One region of the Streptomyces sp. NPDC007084 genome, then DNA from elsewhere that is predicted to be linked to it. Evidence: riboswitches for the same ligand, from Rfam matches in the RefSeq annotation. Region 1 holds a riboswitch; each other region holds the start of a gene.

Region 1 (3,269 bases):
GCGGCTGGCACGACCCGTACCGCGACACCGTGCTGCGCCTGGTCGAGAACCTGCCACCCGAGCGCGTACGGGGACTCATCGGCCCCTGGTCCCACCAGTACCCCGACCGCGGCCTGCCGCCGGGCCCCGCGATCGGCTTCCTCCAGGAGACGCTCCGCTGGTGGGGCCACTGGCTCAAGGACGAGGACTCGGGCGCGCTCGACGTCCCGCTGCTGCGCTCCTACGTGATGGACGCGCATCCCCCGGCGACCGTCTACCCGGAGCTGCCCGGCCGCTGGGTCGGCGACCCTGCGTGGCCCTCGCCCTCGGTGACCGCCATCCCGTACGAACTCCAGGGGGACCCGGTGCCGGTGCGCTCCCCGCAGCACACCGGCGTCGACGCGGGCCGCTTCTTCCCCTTCGGGAACGACGCCGACCTGCCGCCGGACCAGCGCGAGGAGGACGCCCGCTCGGCCTGCTTCGAGTTCGAAGTACCGGAACAAACCTGGGTGTTGGGGCGGCCCCGGGTCCGGCTGCGGCTCACCTCGGCGGCCACGCGGGGCCAGGTGATCGCCCGGCTGTGCGACGTGACCCCCGACGGCGCGTCCACGCTCGTCACCCGAGGTGTGCTGAACCTGTCGGCGCGCCGGGGCCGTGACAGGGCCGTCCCCTGGCAGCCGGGCACCACGGAGGACGTCGAGTTCGAGCTGAACGGCATCGGTTACGCCTTCCCGGCCGGCCACCGCATCCGGCTGAGTGTCTCCTCCGCGTACTGGCCCTGGGTCTGGCCGCAGCCCGGCTCCGAGGCCGGTTTCACCCTGGACCCGGCGGGCAGCAGCCTCGAACTCCCCGTGCGTGTAAGGGAGTCGGACCCCTCCATCACCTTCGGGGAGCCGGAGCAGGCCGAGCCGCTCGGCGTGGTGATCCCGGAGACGCTCGACGAACCCCGCCCCGAGCGCCTGGTGGTGCGGGACGTGGCCGCGGGCACCTGGCGGCTGGACGTGGACCCCCGGTACGGCGGCACCCGCGTCTATCCCGACGGTCTCGAATTCTCGGAGGACGCGCGGGAGACGTACACGATCGACGCGTCGGACCCGCTGTCCGCCCGCGCCGAGTCCACCTGGTCGGTGCGGCTGCACCGGCCGGACCTGCCGTGGGACGCCCGCGTCGAGACGCGGTCCTCCATCACCTGCGACGCGCGGGACTTCATCACGTCCAACGAGGTCGTCTGCCGGGACGGCGGCGAAGTCGTCTTCCACCGGACCTGGGAGAAGAAAATTCCGCGCACGGCGGGCTGAAGAAGGCTTGCGGGGAGGGGAGTTGTGGGGACGGGGCGGGTGTGGCGGGGCGGGCGCCGTGGGTGGCAGGGCGGGCGCGCTGTGGATGGCGGGGCGGGCGCTGTGGATGGCGGGGGCGGGCGCCGTGGGTGGCCGGGCGGGCGCCGTGGACGGCGGGGCCGCTCCGCGGCGCGAGGGCCGGTCCGGGGGCGTACGGGAACTCCCGGTCCACCGGCCGACGGTGGCGTAATGTCCGACTTGCCTGCCATGCCGCCTTGGTGACCCTCCAGCGCGTGAATTGGGTCACGCGCGAACCAGTGGATCACCCGGCACCGACTCCGCGCCAACCCCTTCGCCAAAGGCAAGTTGAGGATTCAATTCCGGCACAAACGGACGTATTGCCCACGCTCTAAACAGGCAAAAGCGATCTTCAACGCCACATCCGGCCTTGTTCCCGACATGTGCGGTCGCATACGTTCTCGTCGCACCGGGCGGATCGCCTAATCCTGCCGTCGCCCGGCAACCCACCCACCCACGCACGGCAGGAGCGGGGGAACCACAGGTAAGCCGCCGATCCGGGAGACCGGACCGGCTAGGGGTGAAGCCGCGCCCGAAAAGCGCGGCCGGGCATCTCCCGCCCGAACCCGACAGCTCACCTCGCAGGCGTCGGAGAGGACATTTCGTCATGCCCGCAGGCAAGAACCGTCACGGCCGGAACAACCTCGTCACCCGCGGCATCGTCGCCGCCGGAACGGGCGCCCTCGCCCTCGCGCTGCCGCTCATGAGCGCCACCGGCGCCCACGCCGCCACCCCCCAGGCCGCCAAGACCGCCGCCGTCCCGAACGTCCAGCTCGTCACCTACAAGGTGGTCGCCGGCGACACCCTGGTCGGCATCGCGAAGAAGTACCCGTCGAGCGGCGGCTGGCAGAAGCTCTACACGGCGAACCGCGCCGTCATCGGCGACAACCCCGGGCACCTCCGCACCGGCCTGACGCTGACCGTCGGCACGAAGACCCTGAAGGCCCCGGCGGCCACCACGGCCGCCAAGACCACCGCCACCCAGGCCTCCGCCACCACCTACGCCAACAACCTGGACGGCTGGATCAAGCAGTCCCTGGACATCATGGGCAAGGCGGGCATTCCGGGCAGCTACGACGGTATCTACCGCAACGTGATGCGCGAGTCCTCCGGCAACCCCCAGGCCATCAACAACTGGGACTCCAACGCCGTCGCGGGCACCCCCTCGAAGGGCCTCCTCCAGGTCATCGACCCGACCTTCCTGGCCTACCACGTGCCCGGCACCTCGATGGACCCGTACGACCCGGTCGCCAACATCACGGCCGCCTGCAACTACGCCGCCGACAAGTACGGCTCGATCGACAACGTCAACGGCGCGTACTGATCACACCGGCGCCCACCCGGGCCCACCTGCGCCCACCCGCCACCCACACGGGCGCATCACATCGCATCGCACGGCCTCGCACGGCCTCAGACGGCCTCGCACGCCACCGGCCGGCGGCACCCTCGGGTGTCCGCCGGCCGGTGGCGTGTGAACAGGCGGGACGTGAACACGCGGGACGTCAACAGGCGAATCGTGAACAGGCGGCGGTGGCTGGCGAGCGGGCGCCCCGCGTCAGTTCGGCCGCTCGAACCCGAAGAGCCGCTCCAGGACCACGGCGATCCCGTCCTCCTCGTTCGACCGGGTGATTTCGTCGGCCACGGCCTTCAGTTCCGGGTGTGCGTTGGCCATCGCGACCCCGTGGGCGGCCCAGTCGAACATGGGAATGTCGTTGGGCATGTCCCCGAAGGCGAGCGTCGCGGACGGGGTGAGCCCGAGATGGTCCGCTGCGAGCGCCAGGCCCGTGGCCTTGGTCACCCCGCGTGGCTGGAGTTCGACGGTCCCTGGCCCCGACATGGTGACCGTCGCCAGCGAATCGACCACACCCCGGGCCACCGACGCCAACTCGTCGTCGGACAGGGTGGGATGGCGGAGCAGCACCTTGCTGATCGGAC
Region 2 (3,269 bases), on a different contig from region 1:
CGGGCTGCTCGCGGACGCCCTGCGCGCGCCGGCCTTCGCGGACAGCGAGGTCGAGCGCCTGGTGCGCAACAGGCTCGACGAGATCCCGCACGAGACGGCCAACCCGGGCCGCCGCGCGGCCAAGGAACTCTCCCGGCAGCTCTTCCCGCCGACGGCACGCATGTCGCGCCCGCGCCAGGGTTCCGAGGAGACCGTCCAGAACATCGACTCCGCGGCCGTGCGGTCCTTCTACGAGAAGCACGTCCGTCCCGCGACGGCCACCGCCGTGATCGTCGGCGACCTCACCGACGTGGACGTGGACGAGCTGCTCGGCGACACCCTCGGCGCCTGGACCGGATCGTCCGCCGAGCCGCGCCCGGTGCCGCCGGTGCACGCCGATGACACGGGCCGCGTGGTCATCGTGGACCGCCCCGGCGCCGTGCAGACCCAGTTGCTCATCGGGCGGGTCGGCGCCGACCGGCACGACCGTGTGTGGCCGGCCCAGGTGCTCGGCACCTACTGCCTGGGCGGCACCCTCACCTCGCGTCTGGACCGCGTCCTGCGCGAGGAGAAGGGCTACACCTACGGCGTACGGGCGTTCGGCCAGGTCCTGCGGTCCGCGCCGGATGGCACCGGTGCCGCGATGCTCGCCATCAGCGGCTCGGTCGACACCCCGAACACCGGGCCGGCGCTGGACGACCTGTGGAAGGTCCTGCGCACCCTGGCGGCCGAGGGGCTCACCGACGCGGAGCGCGATGTCGCCGTGCAGAACCTGGTGGGCGTGGCGCCCCTCAAGTTCGAGACCGCCGCGGCCGTCGCGGGCACGCTCGCCGACCAGGTCGAGCAGTACCTGCCGGACGACTACCAGTCGACGCTCTATCGGCAACTGGCCGCCACCGGCACGGTGGAGGCCACCGCGGCAGCCGTCAGCGCCTTCCCGACGGACCGTCTGGTGACGATCCTGGTGGGCGACGCGGCGCGGATCGAGGAGCCGGTGCGGGCCCTGGGCATCGGTGAAGTCAGCGTGGTCTCCGCGGAGTAGCACCGTGTGACCGAGATGGGCCCTGGTGACCGAAGCGTCGCCAGGGCCCTCTTTTGCGCGCACATCACCGCCAGGATGTCCGTATTGGTACGGAGGTTGGCTTCTGCGCTGTGGGATGCGCTACAAAAACCGTGATCCGTTTGTTGTTCGAAAGATGCCCCGTTTAGCGTCTGTCCGGCTGTTCGTCAGGCAGTGCGCCGCGCCCGCGGCACCGGACAGCCATCGCCGAGTCCCCGCATGGCGCGAGCCAGGGGAGCCGGGGACCCACACGTAGTCCCTGGGGTGAATCGGACGCCCTCCCCGGAGGGGGTCCGTAGGAGACCTTCCTGCTCCGAACCCGTCAGCTAACCCGGTAGGCGAGAAGGAAGGAAAGGATCAGCCCCTTTATGGCGTTCACCTGTGGCACCGGGAAGCATCGTCGTCCGAGCCGCGTGCAGCGCACCACCAAGAACGCCGTCGGCGTCGCGGCCCTCACCACCACCGGTGTCCTCGGAACCCTCGCGGCGCCCGCGTTCGCCGCGACCCCCTCCGTCGAGCAGACCGGGCTGACCCAGGCCGTCACCATCGGTGACTCCGTCGCCGAGCAGATCGACGAGCAGGCCGCCGCCCAGCAGCACGCCGCCGAGGTGGCCGCCGCGCGGGAGAAGGCCGAACAGGCCGCGCGCAAGAAGGCCGCAGAGCAGGCCGCGAAGGCTCGCGAGACCAAGGAGCGGGCCGCCCGCGCCGCCGAGCGCAAGCGGCTCAACACCTTCGTCATGCCGATCTCCGGCTCGTACGTCTCCACCGGCTACAAGACCGGCGGCAGCCTCTGGTCCTCCGGCAGCCACACCGGTGTCGACTTCCACGCGGCCTCGGGCACCCCGGTGCACTCGGTCGGCGCCGGCACGGTCGTCGCGGCCGGCTGGGGCGGTGCCTACGGCAATCAAGTAGTGATCAAGATGCACGACGGCACGTACACCATGTACGGGCACCTGTCGTCCATCGGTGTCTCCGTGGGCCAGACGGTCACCCCGGGCCAGCAGATCGCCCTCTCCGGGTCGACCGGCAACACCACGGGACCGCACCTGCACTTCGAGGCGCGCACCACCGCCGAGTACGGCTCCGACATGGACCCGGTCGCCTACCTCCGCTCGCACGGTGTGAACGTCTGACGACCGCTTCGCGGCTTCTCCACCGTTTTCGATGCCCCGGCTCACCGAGCCGGGGCATCATCGTTTCCGGAGGCCGACTGTCCAAAAAATATCCATGGATTCAGGCCCGCCATCGGAAATTAAGGCTTCCTGCAATAGAGTCACTGAACAAGCGTCAATCGATGGCGTTTCGCGGGGATTAAAGCGGAGGTCCGGTCATGCGTATTCCGGCGCACTCGGTATGCACGGCGATCCGGGACGACATCGTCGCGGGCGTCTACGAGCGTGGCGGCCGGCTCACCGAGGAACTGCTCGCGCGGCGCTACGGCGTCTCGCGCGTCCCCGTGCGCGAGGCCCTGCGCACCCTGGAGGCCGAGGGTTTCGTGGTCACCCGGCGGCACGCGGGCGCGTGCGTGGCCGAGCCCACCGAGCAGGAGGCCGCGGACCTTCTGGAGATGCGCATACTGCTGGAGCCGCTGGGTGCCGCGCGCGCCGCCCAGCGCCGCACCGAGGCTCACCTCAAGGTGCTCCGCGGGCTGGTCAGGCTGGGCCAGGAGCGCTCCAGGCGGGGCAACAGCGAGGATCTGCGCTCCCTGGGCGGCTGGTTCCACGAGACGCTCGCCCAGGCCTCCGGCAGCCCCGCGCTGACGTCGACGCTGTCCCAGCTACGGCACAAGATCGCCTGGATGTACGCGGTGGAGGCGCCGGCCAACCCCGCGGAGTCCTGGGCGGAGCACGGCGGCATCGTGGACGCGGTCGCCCGCGGGGACGGTGAGCGGGCCCGCGCGATCACGGCCCTGCACGCCGAGCGCTCGGCGTCCGCGCACCGGCTGCGCTTCCCGGCCGGCGGGGACCGGCAGGACCGTGTGAGGACTTCGCAACATCCCGTAAACATGACGGGTCAACGCCATTAACACGGGCGCCGTATACAAAGAGGGTTATTCGGCGAAGCGCTGTTTCCGCTGCCGCTTTCTTCGCGCGCCCGGAATTCACGGTGCGCGCTCATTTCGTTCACGCGACTCGTTCGCGTCGCGCGCCCACGCGTTTCCCGCGTGTGCCGGCATGAATTCGGGCAGCACGCGGGAATTCCCGGGGCGGCGTACGGAAACGGCTGAGCC
Region 3 (3,269 bases), on a different contig from region 1:
GGCAGCCGCCGCGGGCACACCGGCCACCAGCATCTGCCCTGGGTCGCCCTCGACAGCGAGGCCACCGAGGAGAGCGGCGAGGTGTACGGCTGCGCGCTCGGCTGGTCCGGCTCCTGGCGGATCTTGGTCGCCCAACTCCCCGACGGGCGCGTGCAGATCACCGGCGGTGCCGGACACGACGACTCCGGCCTGCTGTCCCTCGCCCCGGGGGAGACCTTCACCACGCCGGTCTTCGCCGGGCTGTGGAGCGACGGCGGGTTCGGCGGCGCCAGCCGCGCCTGGCACGCGTACCAGCGGACGTACGTGATCCCGGACGCGGAGCGGGACCGGCCGGTGCTGTTCAACTCCTGGGAGGCCACCACCTTCGACATCTCGGAGGAGCGACAGCGGGCGCTCGCCCGGCGGGCCGCCGGGATGGGCGTCGAACTGTTCGTGGTCGACGACGGCTGGTTCGGGGCCCGCACCAGCGACCGCGCCGGACTCGGTGACTGGACCCCCAACCCGGACCGCTTCCCCGCCGGTCTCACACCGCTCGCCGACGACGTTCACGCCCTCGGCATGGGGTTCGGGATCTGGGTCGAGCCCGAAATGGTCAACCCCGACAGCGACCTCTACCGCGCCCATCCCGACTGGGTGCAGCACCAAACGGGACGAACCAGGACGGAGTTCCGTAATCAGCTCGTCCTGAACCTCGCCCGGCCGGACGTTCAGGAGTATCTCTGGGAGCGGCTGGACGCGCTGCTCGCCGGCGCGCCGATCGACTATGTGAAATGGGATTTCAACCGGTCCTTCACGGATGCCGGCTGGCCGGGTGAGCCCTATCCGCAAAAGCTCTGGACGGCCCACGTCGAGGCCTTCTACGCCCTGCTCGACCGGCTGCGCGCCGCACACCCCGGCGTCGCCTTCGAGTCGTGCTCCGGTGGAGGCGGCCGTGTCGACCTCGGCGTCCTGGCCCGTACCGACCAGGTGTGGACCTCGGACAACACCGACCCGCTCGACCGGCTCGCCATCCAGCACGGCTTCAGTCAGATCCATCCGGCGCGGGTCATGGCGGCCTGGGTCACGGACAGCCCGAACAACCTGCTCAACGGCAGGGTCAGCAGCCTGCGCTTCCGCTTCGTGAGCGCCATGGCCGGGGTCCTCGGCGTCGGCGGCGATCTCGCCCGGTGGAGCGAGGAGGAGCTGGCCGAGGCGCGGGACTGGGTCGGGCTCTACCGGGAGATCAGGCCGGTCGTGCAGCGTGGCGACCTCTACCGGCTGCGGCCCCCGGCGGGCGGGCTGAGCGCCACGCAGTACGTCCTCGGGGACGAGGTGGTGGTCCTCGCCTGGCTCCAGGCGCAGCACTACGGAGAGCACCCCGCCCCCCTCAGGCTGCGCGGACTCGACCCCGCGGCCGGCTATGAACGGGTCGAAACGGGCGAAATCCACCGAGGTGCCGTGCTGCTGCACCACGGCCTGCACAGCGGGCTGCGCGGCGATCTCGACGCGACGGTCATCCGGCTGCGCCGTATCTGACTGTTCTGTCCGAAATGGCACCTTCATTCCAACTGGCCCTGGAATAGGGCGAGGTGGGTCCGGGGGCGTGAGCAGGGTCATATTCGTGACGATGCGTTGCCGTCGGCATTTCTCAACGCACCCTTGAATTCGGGCGGATTGAAAGGCCGTAAAGATCGTCATTCCACGGAGGGTGACGGTGAATTCCGCATGGATCAAGAAAGGTGAGCGTCCGGAATCCGCGGCTGGTTGTCGACGCGCGCTCATCTCGCTTACGTTCTGCCTCAATCCGGACGGACGCCCAATCCTGCCGCCGCCCGGAATCCACTCACCCGTACACGGCAGGAGCGGGGGACCCACAGGTTCCGTGCCTGGTCCGGACTCCGGAACAGGCTAGGGGTACAGCCGCGCAGCAGCGCGGCCGGGCATCTCCAGCCCGCACCCGACAGCTCACCTCGCAGGCGCCGGAGAGGAATTCGCCATGCCCGCGAAGGGTAAGCACCGCCGTCCCAAGTCCCTGCGTTTCACCCGCTCGATCGCCGTGGCCGGAACCGGTGGCGCCGCGCTCGCGCTGCCCCTGATGGGAGCCACCGGCGCCCACGCCGCGACGCCGGCCGCCGCCGTCGCGCAGCACACCCAGAAGACCGCCACCGTCACCCCGGCCGCCGCGAAGGCCGCCGCGACGACGACGTACGCGGTGAAGGCCGGCGACTGCCTCGCCAAGATCGCCGACGAGCACCACGTCACCGGCGGCTGGAAGAAGATCTACTCGGACAACCGCTCCGCCATCGGCGGCGACCCGTCCCTGATCCACCCCGGTCTGAAGCTGTCGCTCGGCGCCAAGGCCGCCGCCCCGAAGGCCGCCGCCCCGGCGAAGCCCTCGGCAGCCAAGCCCTCCGCCGCCAAGCCCGCGGCCCAGAAGGCCGAGCCGGTGAGCGCGCCCGCCAAGCCGGCCGCCGCCGACAACGGCTCGGGCTACACCCTCCCCGTGGACGGCGCCGTCATCGGCACCAACTACAAGGTGGCGGGCAGCATGTGGTCCAGCGGCTACCACACCGGCACCGACTTCGTCGTCCCGACCGGCACCACCATCAAGGCCATCGCCGCGGGCACCGTCGTCTCCGCAGGCTGGGGCGGCGCCTACGGCAACCAGGTCGTCATCCAGCACGCCGACGGCAAGTACTCGCAGTACGCCCACATGTCGGCCCTGTCCGTCTCGGCGGGCCAGACCGTGACCGAGGGCCAGCAGATCGGCCTCTCCGGCGCGACCGGCAACGTCACCGGACCGCACCTGCACTTCGAGGTCCGCACCACGCCCGACTACGGCTCGGACATCGACCCGGTCGCCTACCTGCGCTCGCACGGTGTCGCCGTCGGCTGACCCCTGGCACCGCACCCGCCCGACCTGCTCCTGACGGCAGGACAGCCATCGAAGGCCGGACCCCACGATCCGTGGGGTCCGGCCTTCGATGTTGGTCGCGGCTGCCTCAACACCCCTGATGAGAGCCTTATTCCACGGTTGACCAACACTTGACGAGTGGCCTATCTCACCGGCCGTCAACCCTTCCCTACGGTCGCGTAGCTCACATCCGAAGGTGAATCATGGGCCGACGTGGCAGACGATTCGAAGAGTGACGACAGATCAGTGATCGGGTCGTACGTGGCGGTGGGGGACAGCTTCACCGAGGGCGTCGGCGACCTGGGGCCCGACGGGGCTTTCGTCGGTTGGGCGGACCGCTTCGCGGTACTGCTCGCGGACCGGCGGCCCGAGGGCG

The links. Region 1 has a riboswitch for cyclic di-AMP ahead of AB0912_RS08140 (LysM peptidoglycan-binding domain-containing protein). Riboswitches for the same ligand answer to the same signal wherever they lie in the genome.
Positions count from the first base shown of each region.
Region 2: it holds a riboswitch for cyclic di-AMP, as region 1 does, so the genes downstream of both, AB0912_RS04530 (M23 family metallopeptidase) here and AB0912_RS08140 (LysM peptidoglycan-binding domain-containing protein) in region 1, are expected to answer to the same signal.
Region 3: it holds a riboswitch for cyclic di-AMP, as region 1 does, so the genes downstream of both, AB0912_RS02075 (LysM peptidoglycan-binding domain-containing M23 family metallopeptidase) here and AB0912_RS08140 (LysM peptidoglycan-binding domain-containing protein) in region 1, are expected to answer to the same signal.

Region 1 is NZ_JBEYFY010000006.1:113,183-116,451, reverse strand. Features, by position in the region: gene AB0912_RS08145 (CocE/NonD family hydrolase) at 1-1,277, shown strand, start outside; cyclic di-AMP (ydaO/yuaA leader) riboswitch at 1,776-1,937, shown strand; gene AB0912_RS08140 (LysM peptidoglycan-binding domain-containing protein) at 1,942-2,658, shown strand; gene AB0912_RS08135 (HAD family hydrolase) at 2,890-3,269, opposite strand, start outside.
Region 2 is NZ_JBEYFY010000003.1:220,305-223,573, reverse strand. Features, by position in the region: gene AB0912_RS04535 (pitrilysin family protein) at 1-1,021, shown strand, start outside; cyclic di-AMP (ydaO/yuaA leader) riboswitch at 1,235-1,394, shown strand; gene AB0912_RS04530 (M23 family metallopeptidase) at 1,408-2,172, shown strand; gene AB0912_RS04525 (GntR family transcriptional regulator) at 2,370-3,065, shown strand.
Region 3 is NZ_JBEYFY010000002.1:27,134-30,402, reverse strand. Features, by position in the region: gene AB0912_RS02080 (alpha-galactosidase) at 1-1,515, shown strand, start outside; cyclic di-AMP (ydaO/yuaA leader) riboswitch at 1,799-1,971, shown strand; gene AB0912_RS02075 (LysM peptidoglycan-binding domain-containing M23 family metallopeptidase) at 1,976-2,875, shown strand; gene AB0912_RS02070 (SGNH/GDSL hydrolase family protein) at 3,140-3,269, shown strand, end outside.